DNA from 2 places in the Cytobacillus spartinae genome. Region 1 is predicted to be linked to the other one. Evidence: predicted binding sites of a transcription regulator. Region 1 holds the regulator's gene; the other holds the start of a gene.
What was found. Region 1 encodes Rex, which represses fermentation and respiration genes when NADH is low (regulators of the CRP and FNR family bind a similar motif). Its sites were predicted from a motif close to TTGTGAAATATTTCACAA; they were not measured.
Positions count from the first base shown of each region.

Region 2: a site for Rex is predicted at 5,333-5,350, ahead of ACFYKX_RS23665 (hemerythrin domain-containing protein). Genes of this name have one in related genera too.

Region 1 covers NZ_JBIACK010000022.1:1,639-9,895, reverse strand. Annotated here, with positions in the region: gene ACFYKX_RS25755 (EAL domain-containing protein) at 1-1,537, shown strand, start outside; gene tatC (twin-arginine translocase subunit TatC) at 1,585-2,331, opposite strand; gene ACFYKX_RS25745 (twin-arginine translocase TatA/TatE family subunit) at 2,444-2,632, opposite strand; gene ACFYKX_RS25740 (redox-sensing transcriptional repressor Rex) at 2,733-3,389, opposite strand; gene moaC (cyclic pyranopterin monophosphate synthase MoaC) at 3,420-3,914, opposite strand; gene ACFYKX_RS25730 (ABC-F family ATP-binding cassette domain-containing protein) at 4,112-6,040, shown strand; gene tsaD (tRNA (adenosine(37)-N6)-threonylcarbamoyltransferase complex transferase subunit TsaD) at 6,286-7,311, opposite strand; gene rimI (ribosomal protein S18-alanine N-acetyltransferase) at 7,311-7,760, opposite strand; gene tsaB (tRNA (adenosine(37)-N6)-threonylcarbamoyltransferase complex dimerization subunit type 1 TsaB) at 7,780-8,257, opposite strand, start outside.
Region 2 covers NZ_JBIACK010000017.1:61,377-69,633, reverse strand. Annotated here, with positions in the region: gene ACFYKX_RS23700 (YitT family protein) at 1-385, opposite strand, end outside; gene ACFYKX_RS23695 (electron transfer flavoprotein subunit beta/FixA family protein) at 960-1,778, shown strand; gene ACFYKX_RS23690 (electron transfer flavoprotein subunit alpha/FixB family protein) at 1,818-2,846, shown strand; gene ACFYKX_RS23685 (FAD-dependent oxidoreductase) at 2,839-4,134, shown strand; gene ACFYKX_RS23680 (ferredoxin family protein) at 4,134-4,418, shown strand; gene ACFYKX_RS23675 (hypothetical protein) at 4,500-4,643, opposite strand; gene ACFYKX_RS23670 (hypothetical protein) at 4,912-5,250, opposite strand; gene ACFYKX_RS23665 (hemerythrin domain-containing protein) at 5,491-6,018, shown strand; gene ACFYKX_RS23660 (MFS transporter) at 6,052-7,284, opposite strand; gene ACFYKX_RS23655 (phosphotransferase enzyme family protein) at 7,440-8,257, shown strand, end outside.

The sequences.
Region 1 (8,257 bases):
TGAACTTAAAGGTATCTTTGTAGAACCAAACATCAGGTCTTCACTCATCATTCCATTGACTAGTAAGGAAAAACCCATAGGTACATTAAATCTAGGGAGCATGAAGGAGAATTATTTCAGTGATTCAATGGTACAGTCTCTCTCCGTTTTCACGAACCAAATTGCTCTCTCATTGGATTTAATTTTTGCCTATGAATCTTTACATCATTCTGCCTATCATGATTATATTACGCAGCTTCCAAATTTTCGTTTTTTCAAAGAAAAGGTCGGACAAGCAATTCAGAAGAAAAACAACGAAGAAGAATCATCCTTACTTGCCGTGTTGTTTCTCGATTTGGATCGATTTAAGAAGGTTAATGACTCTCTAGGACATGATTTTGGGGATTTACTTTTAAAAAACGTTGGGGGACAAATTCGTGACTGTATCGGTCCTGATGACATTGTCGCAAAGATAGGAGGAGATGAGTTTCTCATTCTTTTACCTGCCATCAGTGAAGGCAAGGACGCTATCCAAGTCGCTGAAAAAATCGTTCAAACCATCAATAAGCCCATTATCATAAACGGGTATGAAATCCTTACCACAGCAAGTATTGGGATCTCCTTATACCCAACAGATGGCGAAGATGTGGAGTCATTGATTAAACATGCAAATTTCGCTATGTTTAGGGTTAAAGAACTCGGGAATACGTTTTCCTTGTATTCACCTATTGTTGAAGATCTAACCTACGAAGAACTAGTATTTGAAAATGATCTTCGAAAGGCCATTGAGCGTAATGAGTTCATGGTATATTATCAGCCGAAGGTTAACGTTCAAACAGGAGAATTAACAGGCGTTGAGGCTCTCATTCGTTGGAACCATCCAGAAAAAGGACTTATCTCACCAGGAAAGTTTATTCCAATAGCGGAGGAAACCGGATTAATTGTTCCGATTGGAGAATTTGTTTTAAGAACTGCTTGTAAGCAAGTGACAGAATGGAAGAACAATGGTCTCCCTACTTTGTCTATATCTGTGAACTTATCTACTAGGCAATTTTTACAATCAAATCTTATCAATATGGTTGCTTCTGTCCTAGAAGAAACCGGGCTTGAGCCGCATTTACTAGAACTAGAAATTACGGAGAGCATGACAATAGATGTGAAACAGGCGATTCCGGTTCTAAATGATTTGAAAAAACTTGGAATTAAAATAAGCATTGATGATTTTGGAACTGGATACAGCTCTCTCAACTATCTAAAGGTACTACCTATCGACCGTCTAAAGATTGATCGTTCCTTTGTAAAAGATATTGCAAGCAATCAGGCAAATGCTGCGATTGTTTCGACCATCATTACAATGGCACAAAATTTAAACCTACTAGTTATTGCAGAAGGCGTAGAGGAAGAGGATCAAGTAGTGATTTTACAAAAAAATAACTGTACTGAAATACAAGGTTATTTCTTTGGACATCCCCTTCCCCCTGAAGAACTAGAAGAGAAAATTGGCGAGATTCAAGTTCGAGCGATTAAGTGGGCTAAACAACCGACAGAGATAAGTTAACACATTAAAGTGGCCATCAGAATTTTACTTCTGATGGCCTTTATTGTTTATATTTCCTCTTCTAAAATCTGTTCAGCCTGCTGGGCTTTTTTATAAGCAAATCTCGAAATTAATATACTCACTTCGTACAGGATTAGTAGCGGCACTGTAACCATCATATGAGATAAAAGCTCAGGTGGCGTAATAAATGCTGCTATGACAATCAGAATAAAGTAAGCGTATTTTCGAACCTTTGCCAAGTACATAGGTGTCACAATTCCTAATCGCGTTAAAAACATGATAATAACGGGTAGCTGAAACAGTAATCCAAATGGAATCGTCAATTGGAATAGGAATTGAAAGTACTCATTAATTCCAATTACCTGATTAATATCTAATCGGTTTGCGATTCTCGTCATGAATTCGACGACAAATGGAAACAAAATAAAATAAGAAAAAGCAATACCACTAATAAATAGAATAACGGATATTGGAATGTAGCTTAGCGTCACTTTCCTCTCTTTTTCATACAAGCCGGGACTTATAAAAGCCCATAATTGATATAAAAGAAAGGGTGAAGTCATAACAAATGCAATCAGAAAAGCAAATTGCATATAAATCTTGATTGGATCTGTCAGACGAAACGCATTCATCGTAAGTTCTTTTGCTTCATCAGCTTTCTGCAAATAGACGATTAACGGCTCCGCAATAAAGAAACTTGCAATTGTTGCAACGAAGAAGAAAACGACCGAAATAACAAGCCGTTTTCTTAACTCGCCAATATGTTCAAACATCGTCATATCTTTATGACTCATTGTATTTCATCCTAACATCACATAAAAATAAGTATTCACCGTACATATAAATTAATAAAGGATAAAACTTATGAAAATCTGGAATTAAGCTCACCTTTATTTGTATAAAAATTTAATTTGTGTCGCTCTTATTTTCTTTTTTTGTATCGTCATCATCATCTGCTAAACCTTTAGTAGCGTTTTTAAATTCACGTAAAGTGTTCCCTGCTGCTTTACCTAGCTCAGGTAACTTCTTAGGACCAAATATTAATAAAGCAACGAACACAATAAGTATGAGGCTTCCCATACCGATATTCATCATCCTGCCTCACCTCCCTCATTCTATCATAACGGATTTATTACTATCTTCAACTATTTTATATTGGTTAATTCTTTTTGCACTTTACTAGATTTTCGTGATTTTATTCACTATCCTCGGCTTCAACGCCATAGTGCTTCAGAAAATAAACAAGTGATTGCAATTCAACAGCTAAATCAATATGATGGACCCTAATGAAAGATGGTACTGTTAACCTTGCCGGTGTGAAGTTTAATATTCCCTTTACATTAACTTGTACAAGACGATCTGTAATGGACTGGGCAAACGTCGATGGAACCGTCAGAATAGCCACTTGAACATCTTCCTTCTCGATTACCTTCTCTAAATCATCCATATGGTGAATAGGAACATCGCCTATACTAGTACCTACTTTACCGTGGTCAACGTCAAAAGCGACTTCAATTTTTGTATTATTATTCTTTAAGAAATTGTAATTTAAAAATGCTGTACCTAAGTTACCTACACCGATTAATGCTACTTTCGTTAACTCATCTTGATCTAGCGTTTTTCGGAAGAAAGATAGTAGATAATTTACATTGTATCCATAACCCTTTTTCCCTAAAGCTCCAAAATACGAAAAATCCCTTCGGATTGTTGCTGAATCTACTTTCACCGCTTCACTTAACTCAGCAGAAGAAACTCTTTGTTTTCCTGATGAGTGAAGGTTTTTTAAAAATCGATAATATAGAGGTAACCGCTTTGCCGTTGCTTGCGGAATCTTCATTGTTTCATTATTCATCCGAAATCCCCCGCCCGTATTTTAATTGGCTTATTTTAATCTATCTTCTCTTTTAAAATCCCCATTTTTACCGCCAGTTTTTTCAACTAGATAGGTTTTACCTATCACCATTCCTTTATCTACAGCCTTACACATATCATATACAGTCAAAGCACAAGCAGATGCTGCTGTTAGCGCTTCCATTTCCACACCCGTGTTCCCTTTTGTCTTTACAGAAGCTGCTATGAAAAGGGTGTATTGATCCTCTTCTTGTTCCCATGTGAATGAAATGTCAATCCCAGTCAAAGGAATAGGGTGGCACATTGGGATAATCTCTGATGTTTTTTTACATGCCATAATTCCAGCCACTTGCGCTACAGCTAGAACATCTCCTTTTTTCATCTCATTATTGGTAATTCGATCGTAAATCTCTTTATTTACCGTTATACTAGAGTTAGCAATGGCCGTTCGAACTGTCTCTACTTTATCACTCACATCGACCATTTTCGCTCTACCTTCATTATTAAAGTGGGTAAATTCCCCCATCTTACAACACCTCACTCAAATCATACACTATTTTACCCATTCTGTAAGTAAAGATTGTACTATCCTTCACAATAAAAGTTTACTACGGCTTTGCGTAATATTGATAGTTAACAGGAATTCGATTCCTTTCATTTACTTTTATTGCTCTACTCCTTTTATTACGTTAAACTAACTCTAGAAATATAGAGGTGAAAGTTATGATATTACTGCAAGTGAACCAATTATCAAAATCATACGGTGCTGACCCTATTTTAACGAATATAAAGCTAGAAGTGCAAACGCGTGACCGAATTGCTTTAGTAGGTAGGAATGGAGCGGGGAAATCAACTCTACTTAAAATCATTGCTGGGCATATGTCTAAAGACAGCGGGGACATTATTAAGCCAAAAGAGGTAACCATTGGTTATCTTGCTCAAAATACCGGTTTAGAGTCAGGTCTCTCCATTTGGGATGAAATGCTTACTGTATTTGAAAACCTTAGACGCCAAGAGAAAGAACTCCGTAAACTCGAAGAAGCCATGTCTGACCCTTCTTCCTTTCAGTCGAGTGAATACGAACGGATTCTAAAAGAGTACGATCTATTGCAAGTTCAATTTAAAGAAAATGGTGGTTATCAGTACGAATCAGATATTCGTTCTGTTCTTCACGGACTTAACTTCCATTCCTTTGATTACTCGACTAAAATAGATAGCTTAAGCGGTGGGCAAAAGACAAGATTAGCTCTAGGTAAGCTGCTATTAAAAAAGCCTGATATTCTAATCTTAGACGAGCCGACAAACCATTTAGATATCGATACGCTTTCCTGGCTTGAGCAGTATTTACAAGGATATCATGGAGCCATTTTAATTGTTTCCCATGACCGATATTTCCTAGACAAAGTCGTCAATCAAGTATACGAGATATCCCGTAAGCAAATTACAAAGTTTACTGGAAACTATAGTGCTTACCTTGACCAAAAAGCAGAGAATTATGAACGTGATATGAAACAATATGAAAAGCAACAAGAAGAAGTAGCAAAGCTTCAGGATTTTATTCAACGAAACCTTGCACGAGCTTCAACAACTAAAAGAGCTCAAAGTCGACGCAAAAAGCTCGAAAAAATGCAATTAATGGATAAACCTCTCGGCGATGAAAAGTCAGCCAACTTTTCTTTTGAAATCGAAAGACAAAGTGGCAATGATGTACTTAAAGTTGAGGATCTTGCTATCGGATACAACGGTGAAAAAGTATCCGAACAAATCTCTTTCCGTCTAACAAGGGGAGAAAGCATCGCTCTAGTTGGACCAAATGGGGTTGGAAAATCAACTCTTTTAAAAACCATTGTTGAGACACTTCCCTCAATTTCTGGTGAAATCCATTATGGTTCAAATGTAGGAATAGGTTACTATGACCAAGAACAGGCTAAACTCACCTCTAATAAAAGGGTACTAAATGAACTGTGGGATGACTATCCACTAAAAAATGAAAAAGATATTCGAACCATCCTAGGTAACTTTTTATTTTCAGGCGATGATGTATTAAAAATTGTTTCATCCTTAAGTGGTGGAGAAAAAGCTAGATTAGCATTGGCCAAACTTATGATGCAAAAGGCAAATTTCTTAATATTGGACGAGCCAACCAACCATCTAGATTTAGATAGCAAAGAGATACTAGAAAATGCATTGATTGACTACCCCGGAACAATTCTATTTGTATCTCACGACCGTTATTTTATTAACCGAATTGCAACAAAGGTTCTTGAACTAAGCAATAATAAAGTAGCAGAATTCTTAGGTGACTATGATTACTACATTGAGAAAAAGCTAGAACAGGAAGAACTAAAGGCATTAGAAAGTAAAGCCAATTCTCTTAATTCTTCTTCCGCTTCTCATAGTCTAGAAAAAACAAATTACCAACAAGATAAAGAAGCAAAAAAACTGGAAAGACAGCGTAAAAGACGTATAGAGGAATTAGAAGATTTAATCGCTAATCTTGAGGTTGAAATTGAGCAATATGAAGAATTACTATGCCAACCGGAAGTTTTTCAAGACCATGAGAAAGTATTAGAAATTAATCAAAAAAATGAAAACGCAAAAGAAAAGCTGGATCAGTTAATGGAGGAATGGACGGAGTTAGCTGAGGAATAGTTTTTCAAAGTCTTAATCAAAATCACTATGTAATTAGAACCGGGAGTTTATTGCTATCCCGGTTTTTATTTATCCCCAACTATATCCACAAACTTAATACATAATTATAGGCTTTCCACACACTTTTCCACATAATCCACAGAAAAGGTATGTTTTATCCACATTATCCACTAAATATTTATTGAATATAGTAGTTATCAACAAAAAAAGCCCCCATTCCATTTGGGGACTTTCACCTACTCTGTTTAATTGTTGTGGATAGCTAAATCTAATCCCGGATTTGCATTCAAGGCAAGATTGGCTCTTTGACCTTTTTCAAATAAAACACTTCCTGCCGCAGCAATCATGGCAGCGTTATCTGTACAAAGATAAAGTGGAGGAATTGTAAGAGTTACCCCTTCAATTTGCTCAAACTTTTCTTCTAGTGTTGCTCTTAATCCTTTGTTTGCAGCAACACCACCAGCTAGCACAACCTGTTTTACATCAAACTCTTTTGTTGCTTGAATGGTTTTTGTAACTAAAACATCAATCACACTCTGTTGAAAACTTGCAGCTAATTCCTCAGGAGCAATCTTTTCCCCTCTTTGTTCAGCATTATGCACAGTATTTATGACGGCAGACTTTAGACCACTAAAACTAAAATCATAGGATCCTTCTTCCAACCATGCTCTAGGTAAATCAATCGTTGGTTTCCCCTCTTGAGCAAGTCGATCAATATGGGGACCTCCTGGATAAGGGAGATTCAATACTCGTGCAACCTTGTCATAGGCTTCTCCTGCAGCATCATCTCGAGTTTCTCCGATTACTTCAAAATGGCCATGTTCTTTCATATATACAAGTTCTGTATGTCCACCCGATACAACGAGGGCCAATAATGGAAACTCCATTTCTGTAATGATGCGATTGGCGTAAATATGACCTGCAATGTGATGCACACCAATAAGAGGGATATTTTTCGCAAATGCTATAGCTTTAGCCGCATTTACTCCGATTAACAATGCTCCAACTAAACCAGGTCCTTCTGTGACTGCTATGGCATCAATGTCAGTGAAATTTAATTTTGCTTGTTCCATTGCCTCTTCTAATACAATTGTCATCTGTTCAACATGGTGACGCGATGCAATCTCTGGAACAACTCCCCCGAACCTTTTATGGCTCTCAATTTGAGATGCGACCACATTTGCAATAATCTCTCGTCCATTTTTTATAATAGCGACAGCTGTCTCATCACAGCTTGTCTCAATACCTAGAATAAATTGATCCTTATTCATTATATATTCACCCACATTACTAAGGCATCCTCTTGGTTATCGGTGTAATAATTTTTTCTAATTGCACCTTCTTGGAAGCCGAATTTACGGTATAAAGATTGTGCAACAAAATTAGTGACCCTTACTTCTAATGTCATTGATTTTGCTCCCATCTCTTTAGCCAATTCAATCATCTTTCTCATCAATGCCTCGCCCAGCTTGTTTCCACGGAATTGTGGTAAAATAGCGATATTTGTTATATGTGCTTCATCCACAACTATCCAAACACCACAGTACCCAACCACTTGCTCTTCATCTTCCAAAACAATATATACGGCAAATTGATTCTTCGTTAATTCATTTTCAAAGGCTTCCCTACTCCAAGGAGTAGCAAAAGACTGCTCTTCAATTTTTAGAATTTGGTCTATATCCTCTTCATTCATAAAGCGAAAAGTTAAAGATTTGGTCATGTCTTATTCTTCCTTAAAACTAATTTTTATTTTCTTCTAGCCATTTCGCTTCCGCTTCTGCTAAACGAATATAGTTAGGGACGAAGCTATGCACTTCTTCCCCTTCACGATCTCTTCCTAATAGAGCTAACTCTGAGGGGCGTGGATTATGTTCTGTAATCTCAGCAAATATGAATTTTTCCTTCAGTATAGGTTCAATGATGGATCTGTGAATAGATAAGTCGTTTCCTACAAATAAGATAGGGCTTTCCAGACTTACTAGTTGATGTGCCCAGTCTTGAGACTGTATTAGTTGATCATTTTTTACTGTCTCAATTAGTCCTCTTTTATATTGATATAGCCCTGTATAAATCTGGCCTCTTCTAGCATCAAATAAGGGGGATACAACTCCTTGAAAATAACGACCTGTTGAAGCCGCTAACACTTCCAAACTTGATATACCTACAATAGGGATATTCAGTGTCCATGCCAAAGTCTTTGCAAGTGTAACTCCTATT
Region 2 (8,257 bases), on a different contig from region 1:
CTAGCAGCATATCAGCTGTAAAAGCAGGTACCGGGTGGAAGAACACGGTGGAAATAGAAAGAATAGTAATGGCAAAAAGAGTGGAAATGGCAAAGGTTTTTCCAATCTGTTTGTAACCTATAAAAAAGAATGGAACATTAAGGAAGAATAGGAAAAGTCCGAGTTTAAACCCTGATAAGTGGGAAAGTATGATAGATATTCCTACAATACCTCCATCCATAATTTGATTTGGAACAAGAAATATTTCAATACCCACAGCCATTAATATGGCACCAATAAACATGAAAAAGCCTCTTTTAAAAATATTCTTTTTCGAAAGTTTTTTGTGTTCTATCTTCTTATTGATTTGTGCAGATATGCTGTCTGCTTCAGACCCTGTTTCCATTAAAACACCTCGCTGTTTTGTATTATTAATAAATATTATAATATGTTTACTGGTATTATTGGCTTAAAAAACCAAAAACTTTTGTATTCTTAGCTGAAATTAGAGTTGAACTCTTGTTATTTAATAATGTAATTGAAGGATCCTAGCTAATGTCTTTTTATTTTTTTTGGAAAAATAAGCCTTCATCTTGTGATTTTTATCATAGTGTAAACTTAGAATTATTATATAGTATTAAATAGGAAAATAAATTTGTAACCTTCTTTGTCTCTTCCAGAATGCCACATCATATACACTTCTCTTAATGATTTTTATTTTAATATCATAATTTTTCGTTACTATTTAAAAAATATTTAATACGTAACCCCAACCATTAACTTCCGCTATTTTTACTAAAAATTTGAAATAATGCTCTGAATTTTATCTACTTTAGAAGACTTTCAATATTATAGTCACCTAATATCGAAAAATTTGTTTGTACTATGCTTTTGTAAGCCATCATATATCGTATTACAAAGCATTGCAAAAATATACAAGAAAGCTAGATTCTTAAACTTTTCAAGGAGGGGGTTTTTACATGCACATTGTCGTTTGTGTTAAGCAGGTACCAGATACCAAAATCATTAAAATTAACCCAAAAACAAACACCCTCGACCGTCGAAGTGCACCTGCTATCTTAAATCCTTATGATGCACATGCAGTACAGGAAGCGGTAAGGATGAAAAAAGTTCAGGGGGACGGCCGAATTTCCGTTGTTTCAATGGGACCACCACAAGCAACAGCCATTATCAAGAAAAGTGTTGAAATAGGTGCAGATGAAGGATATTTGATATCTGATCGGGCCTTTGCAGGCGCAGACACATTAGCAACAAGCTATGCATTATCAAAAGCACTTGATAAAATCGCCAAGATCCAACCTATCGACATGATTATTTGTGGGAAGCATGCTATAGATGGGGATACGGGTCAGGTGGGACCTGGAATTGCAAGAAGACTAGATATCCCACCTATTACAAATGTAATTGAAGTTTGTGAAATTAATGAGGCTGAGAAGACTGCTCTTGTTAAACGAAAAGTGATAAACGGTTACGAACTTCTTCAGGTTAATATGCCTTGCTTATTAACAGTGGAAAAAGAGATAAATCATATTGAATATTCGCCACTTCCAAACATGTTAAAGGCAGCAAGATATGAACCCATTATATGGTCAGTGAATGATTTAGAGGATGTTGACCGCACTCAACTCGGATTAAAGGGTTCTCCAACTATCGTAGGAAAAATGTTTACACCTCCGAAGCCAGACGGCGGAAAAAGGCTTGAAGGCACAACAGATGAACAAGTTAAGCAGCTAATGGATGTATTAATGGATAAAAAGGAACTCTTTTATGTGAAGTGATAAACATGAATAAAACATTTTTAGAGTGGGGGGACTAGGATGATGGAAGAATACCGAGGAGTGTGGGTATTCATGGAACAAAATGAGGGTGAAATAGAGGGAGTGTCTCTTGAATTACTTGGTGCAGGGAGAAAATTAGCGGATAAACTAGATGTAGCACTTGCAGGAGTCCTTTTGGGTGACGGAGTGAAAGAATTATGCTCTAAAGTCATCGAATATGGAGCGGATGAGGTATATGTGATTGACCATCCTGTTTTAAAAGACTACCGTACAGAGTCATATATGAAGGGTGTCATCCATCTAGCTGAGAAGTATAAGCCTGAAATCTTCTTATATGGTGCGACACCAAATGGAAAGGATCTAGCTAGTGCTGTGGCAACCGACTTAAGTACAGGATTAACGGCTGATACGACAATGCTTGATGTAGATTTAGAAAAAAGACTACTCGAAGCAAGTCGACCTGCATTTGGCGGTAATATTATGGCTACAATCCTTTGCAAAAAACATCGTCCTCAAATGGCGACAGTTCGTCCTAAGGTCATGAAAGCACTTGAACCAGATGCAAATAGACAAGGGAAAGTAATGGAAGAAGAAATTCCTTTAAAAGAAGAAGATATGCGCACAAAAGTGTTGAAAATTGTGAAGGATGTAACAAAAAAAGCTAGTTTAGCAGATGCTCATGTTATTGTTTGTGGAGGAAAAGGAATGGGTGATGCACAAAAGTTTGAGCTCATTCATGAACTTGCAAATACAATAGGGGCTAGTGTCGGAGGTACGAGAGATGTCGTCGAAGCCGGTTGGCTCCCACATGAAATGCAAATTGGTCAGACTGGAGAAACGGTAACGCCCAAAATCTATTTTGCAATCGGTATATCAGGGGCGATTCAACATGTCGTTGGGATGAAGAACTCAGAATTTATCATTGCGATAAATAAAGATCCTAACGCTCCCATTTTTGATGTAGCTACGTATGGAATAGTAGGAGACGCGCTGGAAATTGTTCCAAAGCTGATTCAACAATTCAAGGAAATCCGTAAAGAAGAAGGCGGTGAGATTAGCTATGCCTGAAAAGTTTGATGTAATCGTCGTTGGAGCAGGGCCAGCAGGTACTTCTTGCGCATACACATGCGCTAAGCATGGATTGAAGGTATTGCAAATTGAAAGAGGAGAATATCCAGGAAGTAAGAATGTAATGGGTGGCGTTTTATATCGAAAACAAATGGAGGAGATTATTCCGGAATTTTGGAAGGAAGCTCCGCTAGAAAGACCTGTCATTGAACAGCGCTTTTGGATGATGGATAAAGAATCGACGGTCACTTTCGGCTACAAAGGGCTGGAGTGGGGTGTCGAACCTTATAATAACTTTACCGTTTTACGTGCACCGTTTGATCAGTGGTTTGCCCAAAAAGGGGTTGAAGAAGGTGTCCTACTCATTAATGAAACTGTTGCGCTAGAATGCATAGTTGAAAATGGGAAGGTAATTGGAGTACGTACGGACCGCCCAGATGGTGATGTGTACGCCGATGTGGTTGTGTTAGCTGATGGTGTTAACTCGCTACTAGCGAAGCAGTTAGGATTCCATAAGGAGTTCAGACCAGATGAAGTGGCTTTAACTGTTATGGAAGTTATTAATCTCTCAAAAGAGAAGATTAATGACCGATTTAATGTAGAGGATAATCAAGGGTGCACCATTGAAATATTTGGTGATTCTACTAAAGGTAATCTTGGAACCGCTTTCATCTATACAAATAAAGAGAGTGTGAATATCGGTGTGGGCACAACGCTTTCAAGTATGATAAAAGCGAAGTTAAAGCCTTACGACCTTTTAGACTACCTAAAAAACCATCCTATGGTTAAACCGTTACTCGCTGGAGGAGAATCCGCAGAATACTTAGCTCATTTAATTCCGGAGGGTGGCTACAATTCCGTCCCTAAGGTTGCAGGAAACGGAGTTCTCGTTGTCGGTGATGCTGCACAATTAGTTAATGCCATTCACAGAGAAGGCTCTAATATGGCCATGTCTTCTGGAAAAATGGCTGCAGAAGCTGTCATAAGAGCAAAGGAACGCCAAGACTTTAGTGAAGCTAGCTTAAATAGTTACCGTGAAGCACTATATAATAGTTTTATTATGAAAGACCTAGAGAAGTACAAAGATGCAGCACACACATTTGAACACTACCCACAATATTTTAAAGATTATGTACCAATGATGAATAAGGCTGCTAGTAAGTTCTTCACTGTTGATGGAACACCTAAACGGGAAAAGCAAAAACAAATTATGCGTAGTGTAACTAGTGAGAAAGGTACCTTTAAGGTGATTCAGGATATATATCGTGCATGGAAGGCGGTGAAATAATGTCTACAAAAAACATCGAAGAAAAGCAGTATCTACTTCGCTTTAAATGCGATACAAAGTCCCATTTGACTGTGTTGGATCATGATATTTGTATGACAAAATGCCCTGATAAGATATGCACTGTTTTCTGTCCAGCGGAAGTTTATAAGTGGGAAGGAACGAGGATGCAAGTGGGATATGAGGGTTGCCACGAATGTGGAAGCTGCCGAATTGGATGCCCTTATCAAAATATTAAGTGGGAATATCCAAAGGGTGGTCATGGGATTGTGTTTCGGTTGGCTTAACTAGAACACAATAAGCACCCATGAGTTTTGGGTGCTTTCTAAATAGGGTTTAACGGTTTAACAAGAAGCCAGTAACTTTTGTTACTGGTTTTTCGTATCACCTGTTTCCTGTTCTAATGCTTGTACTTGTCTTTCTAGGCGCTCAACTAGCCTTTCTAACCTCTGAACCTGGCGTTCTAAACGTCGGACGTCTCTACTTAACATTTCACAGCAGTCTAACCCCATTTTTAAATCACCTCAATATATTCTATAAATGCGAATAAAAATGGCTTGTATTCCTGCCTGTTTTTAAAGCGAAAACTAGTTAATTTTAAAGAAAATAAATACTCCCTTAATGGGGCTGTCCTAATAGAAAGTGTAAAAGAAATTAATTTCAGGTTTCAGTTAACTGATGTCGAATTTAATATGAATTTGTTGGTATTCCACTATATGTATGGGATTTCACAAATGAATGTAAAAAGAAGAAAAGCCAGGAGTTTATTAAGGGGATAATTTAGCTGATTCTTTCTTGGAAATTGGAGGAGTATAAAACATCACTTCTACCTTGAGTCTCTATCTCTTTAACTGCATCGTAAGCTTTATGGAAGCACTCAAACATAATGGAGGTATAACAAGGTTTTCTCCCTCTGAAGTTCCCGTTCCGATCTGTAGCGAAAACAATGACTTTCCAAGTATAGTACTCGCTTTTATCTTTAGGATGACCTTCTAGTGCAATTAACCAGTGTGAGACTTCCGTATCGTCATTTGACCATTTTAATAATGAACTGTGATCATTCACCCCAATTGGAATTAGAGCCTTTTGATAAAATTCAGTATAGTTTGGATAATACATTTTCTCCCTCCTTGTATAAAACACTTATAAAATATTTCTTACTATTTATTATATGATGGTTCTGGAAAAATTACCTGTGTAATTGTTAAAATTTTTAGAAAATTGTATAGATAGTTTCTAATTAATTTGATAACTAACCGGAAAAAAGTATTTATGTTTGTATCTGTGATTGGAATCACAACTCCTTTTGCCTAAGCGATATATACTGTAGCTAGAAGGTAACCGAAAGGAGTAGTTATTATGCAAGGTTGTATGAGTTCTATGATTGGAAATCAAGATATTGAATTAAGTAAAGGGTTACGTCAACTTAAGGAAGAACATCCATCACTACTAAAGCAATTAGAAAACCTTTTGTTCACATGTAACAGAATAGATGCTAACGATGAAAGAGAAGAAGCTTTCACTAGCTTAATTGATCAAGTAAAGGCATTTTTTCACGAGTTAGAACCTCACTCTGAAAGGGAAGAGGGTGTTCTATTCCCAATGATGGAAACGTATATTGGGAAGGAAATGGGGCCAATTGCTGTCATGGAGTATGAACATGACCAGGCGAAGGAGTGTATAGGAACCTTTTTGAAGGCAACAAACAACAAAAGTGAGTTTACCAATGAAGAAATCATTAAATATTCACATGTAATAAAAAATGCTTACTATATATTGGTTGACCACTTCGCTAAAGAAGAAAACATCTTATTTCCGATGGCCGAAAAGCTTTTAAAAGTAGAAGAAAAGGAAGACCTTTTTATTAGAATTAATGAAATCAAATAAGGATGAATGGGGCTTCCCATTCATCCCTATTTTTTATGAATGTATTTCAGCTATTCTTTTATCAGAAGGTAATAACAGCGTGATTAATCCTAATAGTGGGAGAAACCCGGTTAATATAATGGTTAAAGGAAGGCCGATTAAATCGGCTAAGTAACCTAACACAACTGAACCTAGAGCCCCCATTCCGAAAGCCAATCCTACAGTTAACCCAGCCATGGTCCCGATCTTTCCTGGTACTAGCTCTTGTGCATAAACGACTGTTACTGAGAAGCTAGACATGAGAATGAAACCAGTTAGCGCAAGCAAGATAAATGCAACTGTTGGAGGTACAAAAGGAATAGCGATAGAAAGTGGTGCTGTACTAATCATAGATAGAAAGATAACATTCTTTTTTCCAAATCGATCGGCTAAAGGGCCTCCAAAGAAGGTTCCAACTGCACCTGCGACTAAAAAGGCAAACAAATATACTTGGGCTTTTTGTATAGAGAAGGAGTATGTGTCTATAGCATAAAAAGCATAGTAGTTCGTAATCCCTGAAATATACCAGGAACGAGCAAATATTAAGAATAAAATTAGAAAAAGATAAAAAATAATAATTTTCGAAATTCCTTTTGGATTAGTTGTAACTTTGCTCTTTCCCTTTAGAAGGGCATGATCAAAGCTCAATTTCCTAGAATACCAGTTGGCAATATAGATTAAGAGACTAACTGCAAGGGCTGCAACGATGGTAAACCAAGCAGCTCCGATTTGTCCTAATGGCACAAGAATTAAAGCTGTAATTAAAGGAGCTAACGCTTGACCAGAGTTGCCCCCAACTTGATAAATGGATTGAGCGAGTCCCCTACGTGTTCCAGCAGCCATGTAGGCGACTCTAGAACCTTCTGGATGGAATACGGCTGAACCGAAGCCAATAAATAAGACCGATATTAAGATCCATTCAAAGCTAGGTGATAGAGAAAGACCTAAAACACCGAATAAGGTAAAAGTTAATCCAATCGGCAAGGCATAAGGCATTGGTTTCTTATCAGTAACGATTCCAATGACTGGCTGCATAATGGATGAAACAATATTTAAAGAAAATCCAATTAACCCTAATTGCGTAAAAGTTAAGCCCATTGACTTTTCAAGTATCGGGAACATCGCTGGTACTACCGCTTGAATAGAATCGTTAAGCAGATGGCACAGACCTATAATAAACAGAATTTTGTAGGCTGTACCCTCATGCTCTTTAGAGATGTTTTTAGAGACGACAGCAGGTTGACTCATTATGTTTTTCCTTCTTTCTAGAGCATTCATTTTTAAAAATTTGATAATGCTATAATACTCCAATTCTCTCGGGAACAAAACGATTTTGTTTTAATTAAATATGCTATATTATGTAATATATATAGAAAATAATGGAATTAGAGAAGAGGGAGAGTATGGAAGCAGTAGTAGAGAATGTGTTTACAAAAGAAATTCTTCAGTATTTTCTACAGCAATTTAATTTAAACGAAGAGAATAAAAAACTCGGAGATTTTGAGAATTATGTATTTGAAGTGTTTAAAGACCAAACCCCATTTATATTGAGAATTACCCACAGCTCTCATCGAAGTGAAGATCAGTTGTTATCTGAATTAGATTGGGTAAATTATTTACATAATCAGGGTGTAAATGTCCCTAAAGTATTAACTTCTAATAATGGAAAATTAGTCGAGTCGGCTATGGCTAGTGATCATAGTTTATTCTTTGGATGCTTATTCACAAAAGCGGATGGTTTTCCAGTAAAGGTCCGTAATGATAAGCATTTTAACCCTCCCTTATTTTATGCTTGGGGCAAAACAATTGGAAAAATGCATCATGCAACTAAGGATTACAAGCCTGAAGGTGACGTGTCAGCTAGGGAGCACTGGGATGAAGAAGAATTACTCAACATTGAAAAATATATACCGAACAATGAGCAGCTGATTATACAGAATACGAAAGAACTCATTCAAAAAATAAGTTCCTTACCGAAAAATAAAGATATATATGGATTAATTCATACAGATGTACATTCCGGTAATTTCTTCTTTGATGGAGAAGAAATCCATGTGTTCGATTTCGACGATTGTTGTCATCACTGGTTTGCTTCTGATATTGCCATCCCCTTATACTATTCAGCGCTGTGGCACCTTCCAGATGCAGAAAAAAATGAAGGAAATGCTTTTTCTAGCATCTTCTTAAGTTCTTTTATCAAAGGATATGAAACAGAAAATAA